DNA from 4 places in the Variovorax pasteuri genome. Region 3 is predicted to be linked to each of the others. Evidence: predicted binding sites of a transcription regulator. Region 3 holds the regulator's gene; each other region holds the start of a gene.
The links. Region 3 encodes LexA, which represses DNA repair genes until DNA is damaged. Its sites were predicted from a motif close to ACTGTATNNNNATACAGT; they were not measured.
Positions count from the first base shown of each region.

Region 1: recA (recombinase RecA) is a predicted target of LexA. The motif match lies at 1,766-1,783, and genes of this name have one in related genera.
Region 2: ACSFBM_RS32020 (ATP-dependent helicase) is a predicted target of LexA. The motif match lies at 1,877-1,894, and genes of this name have one in related genera.
Region 4: imuA (translesion DNA synthesis-associated protein ImuA) is a predicted target of LexA. The motif match lies at 1,774-1,791, and genes of this name have one in related genera.

Region 1 covers NZ_JBPJZS010000007.1:324,225-327,428, reverse strand. Annotated here, with positions in the region: gene ACSFBM_RS24680 (SRPBCC family protein) at 1-93, opposite strand, end outside; gene recX (recombination regulator RecX) at 74-535, opposite strand; gene recA (recombinase RecA) at 586-1,701, opposite strand; gene ACSFBM_RS24665 (MarR family winged helix-turn-helix transcriptional regulator) at 1,849-2,334, shown strand; gene ACSFBM_RS24660 (response regulator) at 2,400-3,074, shown strand; gene ACSFBM_RS24655 (hypothetical protein) at 3,109-3,204, opposite strand, start outside.
Region 2 covers NZ_JBPJZS010000014.1:124,409-127,612, reverse strand. Annotated here, with positions in the region: gene ACSFBM_RS32030 (5'-methylthioadenosine/adenosylhomocysteine nucleosidase) at 1-699, shown strand, start outside; gene corA (magnesium/cobalt transporter CorA) at 692-1,678, opposite strand; gene ACSFBM_RS32020 (ATP-dependent helicase) at 1,907-3,204, shown strand, end outside.
Region 3 covers NZ_JBPJZS010000001.1:1,474,923-1,478,126, forward strand. Annotated here, with positions in the region: gene ACSFBM_RS06950 (MFS transporter) at 1-10, opposite strand, end outside; gene ACSFBM_RS06955 (D-2-hydroxyacid dehydrogenase family protein) at 7-1,014, opposite strand; gene ACSFBM_RS06960 (hypothetical protein) at 1,116-1,493, opposite strand; gene lexA (transcriptional repressor LexA) at 1,631-2,314, opposite strand; gene ACSFBM_RS06970 (asparaginase) at 2,388-3,204, shown strand, end outside.
Region 4 covers NZ_JBPJZS010000001.1:1,153,594-1,156,797, reverse strand. Annotated here, with positions in the region: gene ACSFBM_RS05475 (Y-family DNA polymerase) at 1-934, opposite strand, end outside; gene imuA (translesion DNA synthesis-associated protein ImuA) at 903-1,709, opposite strand; gene ACSFBM_RS05465 (cysteine hydrolase family protein) at 2,503-3,039, opposite strand; gene ACSFBM_RS05460 (esterase/lipase family protein) at 3,063-3,204, opposite strand, start outside.

The sequences.
Region 1 (3,204 bases), on a different contig from region 3:
CGCCAGCACGTAGGCGCGGCGCCATTCGCAGGCCACGCGCAGCGTGATCACGCGGGAGGGCGCGCCGGGGTCTTCATTCGTCTGCTGTTTCATCGAAATCGCTCCTGAGGACCCTGGACACGACGGCGCCGGAGAAACCGCGCGCCATCAGGAACCGCATCTGCTTCGCTCGCGCCTTCGCATCGGCGGGCGGAGCGTCGAAACGGCGGCGCCACAGGGCCGTGGCGCGTTCGACTTCCGTTTCCTGCAAGCCGGCCACCGCCTGCGCGATGGCCTCGGGCGCGATGCCCTTGGCCTGCAGCTCCTGCCTCACCCGCAACGCGCCCGAACGGGCCGCACGCTGGTTGAGCACCGAGGCCACCACGCGCGGCTCGCTGATGAAGTCCTTGGCGGCCAGCTCGTCGAGCGCCTTGGCCAGCGTGCCGGGCTCTTCTTCGTGCTTTGCCAGCTTGCGCTCCAGTTCCAGGCGCGAATGCTCGCGCTGGCTCAGCAGGCGCAGGGCGCGGCCTTTGAGGGAGGGGGCGTTGAATGCCATGCGGGGTCGCTCGCGCGGCCCCGCATGAGGCCGCGGAGCCGCGCGGGGTCTTATTCGCCCTTGTCTGCCTTCTCGGCCTTGTCCGCCTTGGCGGCCTTCTGCGGCTTCTCGGGCGTGGCGCCGGCGTCGGCGGCCAGCAGCGGGATGCCCAGCGACTCGCGCACCTTGTTCTCGATCTCGCGCGACAGCTCGGGGTTCTCGCGCAGGAACTCGCGGGCGTTGTCGCGGCCCTGGCCGATTTTTTCGCCGTTGTAGGCGTACCAGGCACCCGACTTGTCGACGATCTTGGCGGTGACGCCCATGTCGATGATCTCGCCTTCGCGGCTGATGCCCTCGCCGAACAGGATGTCGAACTCCGCCGTCTTGAACGGAGGGCTGACCTTGTTCTTCACCACCTTCACCTTGGTTTCGTTGCCGATGGCCTCGTCGCCCTTCTTGATGGTGCCGATGCGGCGGATGTCCAGGCGCACCGAGGCGTAGAACTTCAGCGCGTTGCCGCCGGTGGTGGTTTCGGGCGAACCGAACATCACGCCGATCTTCATGCGGATCTGGTTGATGAAGATGACCATGCAGTTGGTCTTCTTGATGGTGGCGGTGAGCTTGCGCAGCGCCTGGCTCATCAGGCGGGCCTGCAGGCCGGGCAGCGAGTCGCCCATTTCGCCTTCGATTTCGGCCTTGGGCGTGAGCGCGGCGACCGAGTCGATGACGATCAGGTCCACGGCGCCCGAGCGCACCAGCGAGTCGACGATTTCGAGCGCCTGTTCGCCGGTGTCGGGCTGGCTGATCAGCAGGTCGGACAGGTTCACGCCGAGCTTCTGGGCGTACTGCACGTCGAGCGCGTGCTCGGCGTCGACGAAGGCGCAGGTGCCGGCCTGCTTCTGCATGGAGGCGATGACCTGCAGCGTGAGCGTGGTCTTGCCCGACGATTCAGGGCCGTAGATTTCGATCACGCGGCCGCGCGGCAGGCCGCCGACGCCCAGGGCGATGTCCAGGCCCAGCGAACCGGTGGAGACCACCTGGATGTCCTCGAGCGCCTCGCCTTCGCCGAGCCGCATGATCGTGCCCTTGCCGAACTGCTTTTCGATCTGCGCCAACGCGGCCTGCAGGGCCTTGGCCTTTTCACTGTTGGCGACCGAGATGCTTGCGCCCTTGACAACTGCGTCCATGTGGAAATCTCCTTGAATATTAACGGTTTGTGTGAGGTTTCATCCGATCTGCCTTTAACCACAGGCTGGATGCTTGAACAGTAGTGTAGGGGCTCATTGGTTTGAGTAAACCCATTTTTTGATCAGTTTGCTTTACCATTTGACGCCATGTCCGAAGCCGCTTTTCCGCCCGACACCGACGCCTGGCGCCAGACCCACCTGGGCCGCCTGCTCGGCCATGCCATGCGCCGTTTCGACGCGCGCGTGCTCGAACTGATGGCGCACGACGTCGACGTGCCGCTGGCGCTGTCGAACCTCGCGGCGCGCGCGCAGGTGAGCGCGGCGCACATCCACATCACGCGGCACCTGGCGCGCGAGGGCTCGCGCCTGACCGAACTGGCCGAGCGCGCCGGCATGACCAAGCAGGCGATGGGGGCGCTGGTCGACCAGTGCGAGGCCTGGGGGCTGGTCACGCGCGGGCCCGACCCGCTGGACGCGCGGGCGCGGCGCGTGCTGTTCACGGCCGACGGCCTGGCCTGGCTCGACGCCTTCCGAAGCGCGGTGACGCAGGCCGAGCGAGAGTTCAGAAACAGCGTGGGCAACGACATCGCCACCGTGGTAACCATCGGTCTGGAAGCCTATACAGCCGCGTAGACTCCGCCGCAGAGACAAATGTGAACGGCGCCGGCACGGCGCCCGAAACCGGCCGGAGGTGCCTCATGCGGATTCTGATTGCCGAAGACGACCAGGTGCTCGCCGATGCCCTGCTGCGCAGCCTGCGCACCTCGGGCGCGGCGGTCGACCACGTGGCCAACGGTTCGCAGGCCGACACCGCGCTCATGACCCATGACGAGTTCGACCTGCTGATCCTCGACCTCGGGCTGCCCGGCCTGCACGGCATCGAGATCCTCAAGCGCCTGCGCGCGCGCGGCTCGCAGCTGCCGGTGCTGGTGCTCACCGCGGCCGACAGCGTGGAAGAACGCGTCAAGGGCCTGGACCACGGCGCCGACGACTACATGGCCAAGCCCTTCAGCCTGCAGGAGCTCGAGGCGCGCGTTCGCGCCCTCACGCGGCGCGGCATGGGCACCACCAGCAACACCATCCGCCACGGCCCGCTGGTGTACGACCAGGGCGGCCGCGTGGCCACCATCGACGGCAAGATGGTCGAGCTGTCGGCGCGCGAACTCGGCCTGCTCGAGGTGCTGCTGCAGCGCGCCGGCCGGCTGGTGAGCAAGGACCAGCTGGTCGACCGCCTGTGCGAATGGGGCGAGGAGGTGAGCCTGAACGCCATCGAGGTGTACATCCACCGCCTGCGCAAGAAGATCGAGAAGGGCCCGGTGCGCATCGCGACGGTGCGCGGGCTGGGCTACTGCCTGGAGAAGATCCCGGGCTGAACCCTTCGGGCCCCTGCGCCTTGGCCGTTGCGCGTTACGGCTGCTTGCGCAGCGCCGCCGACAGGGTTGCGCCGGTGGTCGTCTTCACCATGAAGAAGATGCTGCGGAAATAGCCGTTGCTGTCGAAGTT
Region 2 (3,204 bases), on a different contig from region 3:
GTGCGTGTCGCGGGGCGCGACTTCTGGGTCGGTCATCTGCACGGCCAGCCGGTCGTGGCGGTGCTGTCGCGCATCGGCAAGGTCGCGGCGGCGGTCACGGCCACTGTGCTGCTGGAGCGCTTCGGCGTGCGGGCCATCGTGTTCACGGGTGTCGCGGGCGGGCTGGCGCCGGGCGTGAACGTGGGCGACGTGGTGGTGGCGACCGAACTGCTGCAGCACGACATGGACGCCTCGCCGATCTTTCCGAAGCACGAGGTGCCGTTGATGGGCCTGTCGCGCTTTGCGGCGGACGCTGCAATCAGCGACGCACTGTCGGATGTCGTCGAGGGCGTGCTGCGCGACCCGGTGGCGTTGATCGGGCAGGCCGGCGTCGACGAGTTCGGCCTGTCGTCGCCGAAGGTGCACCGCGGCCTGCTGGTGAGCGGCGACCGCTTCGTGTCGACCACGGCCGAGAGCGCGGCGCTGCAGCGCGAGCTGCCCGACGCGCTGGCCGTCGAGATGGAAGGCGCGGCGGTGGCGCAGGTGTGCCACGACTACGGCGTGCCCTTCGCGGCGATGCGCACGATTTCCGACCGGGCCGACGACGCTGCGCATGGCGACTTCGCGCGCTTCGTCGCCGTGGTCGCGAGCCGCTACAGCCTGGCGCTGGTCGACGCGTGGCTGGCCACGCTGCCTTCTTCCGACAGCGCGGCTACTTGAGCCAGCCGCGCCGGCGGAAGTACCACATCGGCACCAGCGCGCTGGCGGCCATCAGCACGATGGCGTAGGGGTAGCCCATGGCCCAGTCGAGCTCGGGCATGAACTTGAAGTTCATGCCGTAGATGCTCGCGATCAGCGTGGGCGGCAGCAGCGCCACGCTGGCCACCGAGAAGATCTTGATGGTCTTGTTCTGGTTGATGTTGATGAAACCGACGGTCGCATCCATCAGGAAGTTGATCTTGTCGAACAGGAAGGCCGTGTGGTTGTCCAGCGACTCGATGTCGCGCAGGATCTGGCGCGCTTCCTCGAACTGTTCGGCGTTGAGCATCTTGCTGCGCATCATGAAGCTCACGGCGCGGCGCGTGTCCATCACGTTGCGGCGGATGCGCCCGTTCAAGTCTTCCTGCCGCGCAATGGCGCCGAGCACCTCGCCGGCCAGCTCGTCGCTGACGTTGCCCGAGAGCACCTTCTTGCCGGCGACCTCGAGCTCGTCGTAGATGTTCTCCAGCGTGTCGGCCGAATACTCGGCGTCGGCGTCGAAGAGCTTGAGCATCACTTCTTTCGCGTCTTCGATCAGCCCCGGCGCGCGGCGCGCGCGCATGCGCAGCAGGCGGAACACGGGCACGTCCTCGTCGTGGATCGAGAACAGCACGCCGCGGCTGCGCAGGTCGGTGTTGTGCTGGTTCAGGATGAAGGCCACGCGCACGGTGCGCGGGTCTTCGTCGTCGTCGATCAGGAAGTCGGAGCGGATGTGCAGCTCGCCGTTGTCTTCCTCGTAGAAGCGGGCCGATTCCTCGATGTCCTCGTCCATCGCATCTTCGGGAATCGACAGGCCGTAGTACTGCTTGATCCAGCGCTTCTCTTCGAGCGTGGGCGACTCGAGGTCGACCCAGATCGGATGGAACTTGGAGAGCTCTTCGAGCGACTCGATCTCTTCCTGGACGAGGCGGCCGTTGGCGAGCGTAAAGATGTTGAGCATGGGCTCACTCCCGGGTGTGACTGACTGAAACGTGGGGCGGGGGGAGGGGCGCTTTCAATTCCCGGGCCCGACGCGCGCGAAAAGCGGGTCAGTGAAAGGGAGTTGAAAGCTGCCGAGACGGGGCGGTTTCCATGGGAAGAATCTCTGGTTGCAGCGAGGCGCGATTATGTCACCGGCCATATGACGGTCGCCGGTCGGACTGGACGGGCATACAGTAAAGTCGGGCGCATGCAGACCGCTGCGCCCCTTGCTTTTCCCGCCGCGCCGAAGACCCAGGCCGAGCGCCTGGCCGCCGCACTGTCGACACTCAACGAGGCGCAGCGCGCGGCGGTCGAGCATGGCGTGGGCGCTGCCATCGGCGAGGTCGATACCCATGTCGCCGAACGCGACGAACGGCCGCTGCTCGTCATTGCCGGCGCCGGCTCGGGCAAGACCAGCACGCTGGCGCACCGCGTGGCGCACCTCATCGCCGGCGGCGTGGATCCGCAGCGCCTGCTGCTGCTGACCTTCTCGCGCCGGGCCGCGCAGGAAATGGAACGCCGCGCGGGGCAGGTGCTGGCCAGGGTGCTCGGCCTGAAGTCCGAAGCACCGCCCGTGCTCCCATGGGCCGGCACCTTCCACGGCATCGGCGCGCGGCTGCTGCGCGAATACGCCCCGCAGATCGGGCTGGACGAGAACTTCACCATCCACGACCGCGGCGATGCCGAAGACCTGATGGGGCTGGTGCGCCATGAACTCGGGCTGTCGTCCACCGTGAACCGCTTTCCGCGCAAGGGCACCTGCCTGTCGATCTATTCGCGCTGCGTGAACACGCGCGCGCCGCTGGCGCAGGTGCTCAAGGAGTCCTTTCCCTGGTGCGCCGAGTGGGAGGCCGAACTCAAGAAGCTGTTCGGCGCGTACGTCGAGGCCAAGCAGCAGCAGAACGTGCTCGACTACGACGACCTGCTGCTCTATTGGGCCGAAATGGCCGCCGAGCCCGCGCTGGCCGCGCAGATGGGCGCACGCTTCGACCATGTGCTGATCGACGAATACCAGGACACGAACCTGCTGCAGGCGTCGATCCTGCTGGGGCTCAAGCCCGACGGGCGCGGCGTGACGGTGGTGGGCGACGACGCGCAGTCGATCTATTCGTTCCGCGGCGCCACGGTGCGCAACATCCTCGACTTTCCCACGCAGTTCACGCAAGCCGCGCGCGTGGTCACGCTGGAGCGCAACTACCGCTCGACGCAGCCCATCCTCGACGTGTCGAACCGCGTGATCGCGCAGGCAGCCGAGCGCCACGCCAAGACGCTGTGGACCGACAAGCCCTCGGCCGGCAAGCCGATGCTGGTGCTGGTGGCCGACGAGGCAGGGCAGGCGCGCTGGGTGGCCGACAAGGTGCTGGCGCACCGCGAGGGCGGGCTGGCGCTGAAGTCGCAGGCGGTGCTGTTTCGCACCTCGTCGCACAGCGCGGGGCTCGAGCTGGAGCTGGCGCGGCGCAACATTCCGTTCGTGAAATTCGGCGGACTCAAGTTCCTGGAGGCCTC
Region 3 (3,204 bases):
CCGGGCTCACCGGCGGACCTGCAGCGCGCCCGGGTTCACGATGTTGGTGGGATTGCCGTTGATGTAGCTCACGACGTTGTCGAACGCCTGGCCGAAGTAGCTCTCGTAGCTTTCCTGCTCCACGTAGCCGATGTGCGGAGTGCAGATGCAGTTCTCCAGCCGAAGCAGCGCGTGGCCCTGCAGCGGCGGCTCGCTCTCGAACACGTCGATGGCAGCCAGTCCCGGGCGGCCGCGGTTGAGTGCGGCGAGCAGGGCGTCGGCTTCGACCAGTTCGGCGCGCGAGGTGTTGACGAACAGCGCCGTCGGCTTCATGCGGGAGAGGTCTTCCAGCGTGATGAGGCCGTTGGTCTCTTCGTTGAGCCGCAGATGCACCGACAGAACGTCGGCGGCGGCGAAGAATTCATGGCGATTCTGCGCGACCTGGAAGCCGTCGGATCGGGCCTTGGCGCAGCTGGCTTCACGCCCCCAGATCACGACCTGCATGCCGAACGCCTGACCGTAGCGCGCCACGAGTTGGCCGATGCGGCCATAGCCCCAGATGCACAGCGTCTTGCCCTTGAGCACGGAGCCGAGTCCGAAATTGGGTGGCATCGACGCCGACTTGAGCCCGGATTGCTGCCACGCGCCGTGCTTGAGGTTGCTGATGTACTGCGGCAGCCGGCGCATGGCGGCCATGATGAGTGCCCAGGTGAGTTCGGCAGGCGCTTGCGGAGAGCCGGAACCCTCGGCCACTGCCACGCCGCGCTCGGTACATGCCGCGACGTCGATGTGGCCGGCGACGCGCCCGGTCTGCGAAATGAGCTTGAGCTTGGGCAGCTTTTCGATGAGCTGGCGAGAAATCTGGGAGCGCTCGCGAATCAGCACGATCACATCGGCGTCCTTGAGGCGAACCGACAGTTGCCCGATGCCTTTCACCGTGTTGGTGTAGACCTTGGCCGCGTACGCGTCCAGCTTGGCGGCGCAGCGCAATTTGCGCACCGCGTCCTGGTAGTCGTCGAGGATCACAATGTTCATGGCGTGCCATTGTGCCTCGCAGCATTGGCATGTCGCACCAGTGAACGTTTGGATACCCGGCCCGCGGCGGCTTCCGGGCCCCTCCGCAGAGGCGTTTTGCGTCAGTGCAGCCGCGTCGAGCGGTGGACCGTGGCCAGGGTTTCTGCGGCTTCGAGCGCGGCCAGCCGGTCGAGCTCGTCGCACACGTCGGCCATGCGCCCGGAGATCACGACGCGGTTGTTGCGCTGCTGGCCTTTGCCCTCGACCACGCGAACCACGCGCAGGGGGCGTGCAGGGGCCGTGGCAACCTCGGGCGCCGTGGCGTTGCTGCCGACGCGGGTGGTGCAAGCGGGGCGCACGGCCACGTAGCGCAATCCGGCGGACGTGTCGTTGGCGTCGAGCCGATCCCTGGCGTGGGGTCGGCGCGCCGGAATCAGGCGGTTGGCCAGCGATTGCAGCGGCATCCAGAAATCAGCGATGGCGAGAAGGGCGATTCCCATGTGAACTCCAAAAAAGTATGAGGTTGAACACAGGCAGGATTTCTTGAATCGGCCGCGACAGGGTGATGGCGACTTCGCGCCATACGCCCGCCACCTGTTGCGGCCGGATGAGGTGCTGTTGCCAGCAGGCCATGGGCCTACATGAGCATGGTGTTGCGGATGAGCCCGACCGCGAGGCCTTCGATTTCGAAGGGCTCGCCCGGCTGCACGATGATGGTCGGGTAGTCGGGGTTTTCGGCGTGCAGCTCGATGACCTGCTTGTTGCGCTTGAGGCGCTTGACGGTCACTTCTTCGCCCAGCCGCGCAACCACGATTTGCCCGTTGCGTGCTTCCTTGGTGGCCTGCACGGCGAGCAGGTCGCCGTCCATGATGCCGGCGTCGCGCATCGACATGCCGCGCACCTTCAGCAGGTAGTCGGGCTGGCGCTGGAACAGCGTGTTCTCGACGTAGTAGGTCTGGTCGACATGCTCTTGCGCCAGGATGGGCGAGCCGGCTGCGACACGACCGATGAGCGGCAGCGCCAGCTGGGCCATGCCAGGCAGCGAGAGCGAGAACTGGCCGCCTTCGCGGTGGCGCGTTTCGTTGAGCGAGCGCAGGGCGTCGCCCTTGAGGCGAATGCCGCGCGAGGTGCCGCTGACGAGTTCGATCACGCCCTTGCGGGCCAGCGCCTGAAGGTGTTCTTCGGCGGCATTGGCCGACTTGAACCCCAGTTCGTTGGCGATTTCGGCGCGCGTGGGTGGCGCACCGGTGCGTGCGATGGCGCTCTGGATCAAGTCCAGGATCTGCTGCTGGCGGGCTGTAAGCTTCACGGCGAACTGCATGTGTGGTTCCTTGCGGCACTGGGTAGATATCCAGTAGCTGTATTTTTAACCAGTTTTTAAAAGTTGACAAGTCATGGTCAATTCCCCTTTGCCTGACGTGCGCCGCGTGGTGGTGCTGGGTACCGGCGGCACCATCGCTGGCAAGGCTGCCAGCAGCGGTGACAACATCGGCTACACCGCAGGGCAGGTGGGCGTGGCCGACCTGCTGGGCGGCATCGAGCCGCCCGCTGGAGTGACGCTGGTCGCAGAGCAGGTGGCGCAACTCGACAGCAAGGACATGTCCTTCGAGGTCTGGCAGAAGCTGGCGCAGCGCTGCGCGCATTGGCTCGCGCAGCCTGACGTAGCGGGCATTGTGATCACGCACGGCACGGACACGCTCGAGGAAACGGCCTTTTTCCTGCACAGCGTGTTGGCGGCGACCAAGCCGGTCGTGCTGACCTGCGCGATGCGACCCGCGACCGCGCTGGCGCCCGATGGACCCCAGAACGTCCGGGACGCCATCGGCGTTGCCGTCACTGCAGGCGCGCGGGGCGTGACGGCGGTGTGCGCTGGAACCATCCACAGCGGTCTGGACATCCAGAAGACCCACACCTACCGGCTGGAAGCCTTTGCGTCAGGCGATGCCGGGCCGGTGGGCTATGTGGAGGAAGGGGAAGTGCGCCTGGTCCGGGCATGGCCCGAAGCGGCTGTGTCTCGCAGGGCGAAGATCTTCGACGCCAGCGGCTTGCGGTGGCCTCGCGTCGAGATCGTCATGAGCTACGCGGGTGCCAGTGGCGCGCTGATCGACGCGCTCGTCCAGTCCAACGGTGCTGAGCCGCCGCGAGGACTGGTGCTCGCGGCAACCGGCAACGGCACGCTGCACCATTCGCTCGAAGAAGCCGCGCTGAAGG
Region 4 (3,204 bases), 320 kb from region 3:
GCAGCCTGTCGCCCTTGCGGTTGTCTTCCGGCAGGAAACTGGTGCTGGCGCCGGCCCACGGGTCGGTTTCCAGCGTGCGCAGCCTCAGCCAGCTCACGGGCGCGGCCAGCGTGGTGAGGGCGAGCTTTTCGGACAACAGGCGGCGCAGGTGCGCCATGTCCTGCGTGGGCTCGGCGGTGCGCACGGTGAGCTGCTGGTGCGGCGGCAGGTTCACGCCGTTGAAGCGCTTGAGGTCGAGCGTCCATTGCAGCTCGAGCGCGCGCGCACCGCGTTGGCGTGCGCGCAGCCAGATCTGCAGGGCCGACAGCAGCCGGTTGGCCGACCACATGAGTTCGGGTCCGGTCTCGGCCAGCGCGGGCAGCTCCAGCTTCTGCTCGAACACGTCGGGCAGCGTGAGCCAGGCGTGGCTTTCGGGGCGCAGGCCCCAGGCGGCGTCGAGCGCCACGCGCAGTTCCGCGCCGAAGCGCCGCGTGAGGCCGCCACGCGGCAGCGCCGCCACGTCGCCCCAGGTGCGGCAGCCCAGGCGCGCGAGCAGGTCGAGGTGGCCGTGGGCGGCCGTCAGCGTGTCCAGCGGCAGGCCGGCCGGAATCTCCCTGGGACGGCGCTCTTCGCGCGCGAACAGGCGCAGCCGCGCCAGCGCTATGAGGCTGGTGGCGCCCTGGGCGCCCAGCATGCGCGCGCCGGGCACGGGGTTGGACGCGAGCAACTGCCGCATCAGCGGGGTCCGGCCGCCCCACAGGCGTTCGCAGGCGGAGACCTCGAGCATCAGTGCCTCGTCCTGCCAGGCGACGTGGGGCGTGTACTGCAGCGCCCACCAGCCCAGGGCTTCAGGCGTGGGCAGGGCCACGACATCGGTGGCGCGGGCGGCATCGGGGGTGTCAGGGGTATCGGGGGTATCGGCCTCAAGCGACCACTGCAAGGCGATCCAGTGCATCCTGGCCTCCCTTCCATGCGTCGATGCGCACCACGGTGGCCGAGGTGGCCGTCGCGCCGGCGGGCACCGTGCCCTGCTGCTGCAAACGCAGCTTGCGCCGCAGCCGGGCGGCGGCCAGCAGCGCGGTCATGCGCGCGTTGCGCGCCGGCAGCATCACCGGCGCGGCCAGCGGCGGGCCGCGGCGCTTGAGGATGTGCAGTTCGATCTGCGACGCGTCGGCCTCGCAGCGATCGGCGCTGATGCGCAGGCGCGCGGGCGAGGCCGACAACGCGACCGATTCGGGCCGGCACACGAACAGCAGCAGCTCATGCTGTGCAGCCGCCAGCTGCAGCCGCCGCAGCTCGCCCACCCGCGCCTGCGGCAGCCACGCCACGACGGCCGCCACGTCCGCGCAGCGCAGCGCCTGCTCGCAGGCCCAGAGGCGCGCGGGCGCCGCCTCGCTCTTGACGCACATCAGCGATTCCACCGGCAGCCCCTGGGCCGCAAGCGACGCCCCGCAAGGCTCGTAGGGCGGTCCGATCAGCACCACCGGCCCGCCGCGCGCCTGCACGGCCTGCGCCAGCGCGGGCAGCAACAGCTGCCACACATGCGCTTCGGGCGAGGCTTGCAGCAGCTCCGTCATGGCCCCGACCGGCCAGCCGCCGCCCGGCAACTCGGCGTCGAGCGCGGCGTGGCCGGTGGCCACGACCTGCGCATCGGCCAGGCCCAGCTCGTCGGCATGCCAGACGCCGCGGCCCGCGGCGGCGGAAAAGGAGTCGAGGAAAGGAAGGCCCATGGTGAAGACTGCCAGCTGTACTTTGATAAAGGGGTATCCCTTTGACTCCAGCAACCGTAAAACTACTGGATGAATATACAGATGTTAGCGCCAACGGTGGCCAAGGACCACCCCCACATTGGGCAGTGTTGAAGCCCTTGACTGGTGTCGGGCGAGCAGGCGTGAGTTCGCCCTGGCCAAGCGCTGGGCCAAGGCCTATGACGCGGCGCGCGGCGGGCTTTCGCGACCTGGGGGGGACACCGGCGAGGTGTTCTTCGACGTGCGGCCGACTTGCGTCTTGAGCCTGCGGCCGCTGGCAGGGATGGCTGCGGCGATCAGCGCACGCTGCGAGTTCAGTCCTCGGACTTGGCCATGGCCAGCAGGCTCATGCCTATCACTCCGACGACAACACCTGCAAAAAAAGAGGCTACGGCAATGCCAATGATGAGCATGACTTGCAAAACCTCAGGTGAGACTGGACATGATTCTAAAAGGTGCTAACCGGGTTGCCGTACCTGCGACACACGAGGAATTGTTCATGGGTCTGATGACGTGTGGAACGCGCATCGGCAGGTTGCCGATCATTTCTCATCGTCCGGACAGATCGAAGATCAACGTCGCAATATGTAACTTGGTTGACCTTGGCCAGGAACGGTTTCAGGGTTTGGCATTGCCAGTAATGCCATAAAGGCAGCCGGTCGAAGCAACAATTATCAACGGACGCGCTGCAAGGCGGGTTGGCAGTCAAAGCTGCAACAGAGGGGTGAAAGCGGGTTTGTTTGCCGCTGACGGCCAACCGGCGTGGCGGTGATCGTCAACCGGCCAGCACGATGTCGGCAGCGGGCACCGCGCGAATCGGCACGCCGAAGCTCGTGATGTCCGACAGCGTGGCGTTGTGGTGCGCCCGAATCTGCGCGCCCGTGGCATGCGGCTTGTCGTGCGAGGTGTGCGCGTCGGCGGCCAGCACCACCTCGTAGCCCAGCGCGGCGGCGCGGCGCGTGGTGGTGTCCACGCAGAACTCCGACGAGTAGCCGCAGATCACCACCCGCTTCACGCCCTGGTCCGACAGCCAGGCTTCGAGCGGCGTGCGCAGGAACGAGTCGGGCGTGGTCTTGCGGATCTTCGCGTCGCGCGAGTCGGTGTTCAGCGCGCTGGCGAGCTGCCAGCGCTCGGAGTCGAACTCCAGGTCCACCGCGTTCTCATGCTGGATGAAGGCGACCGGCACGCCGCTCGCGCGGGCGCGTTCGGTGAGCGCGTTGATGCGCTGCATCACTTCTTCGGCTTCATGGGGACGCGGCAGGTCGTCGCACAGACCGCGCTGGACATCGATGACAAGGATGGCAGTTTTCATGGCGCCCATCGTAGCCGCCCGCTTCAGTTCCAGGCACTCACCTCGAGCCGTACTTTTCCGCTGATGCCGGGCGCGGCCGGCGCGGCGCCCAGGCTCGACAGCGGCACCACGAACTGCAGCTTGCCACCGGCCAGCTGCCTTGGGCTGATCGGCAGCGAGGCCTTG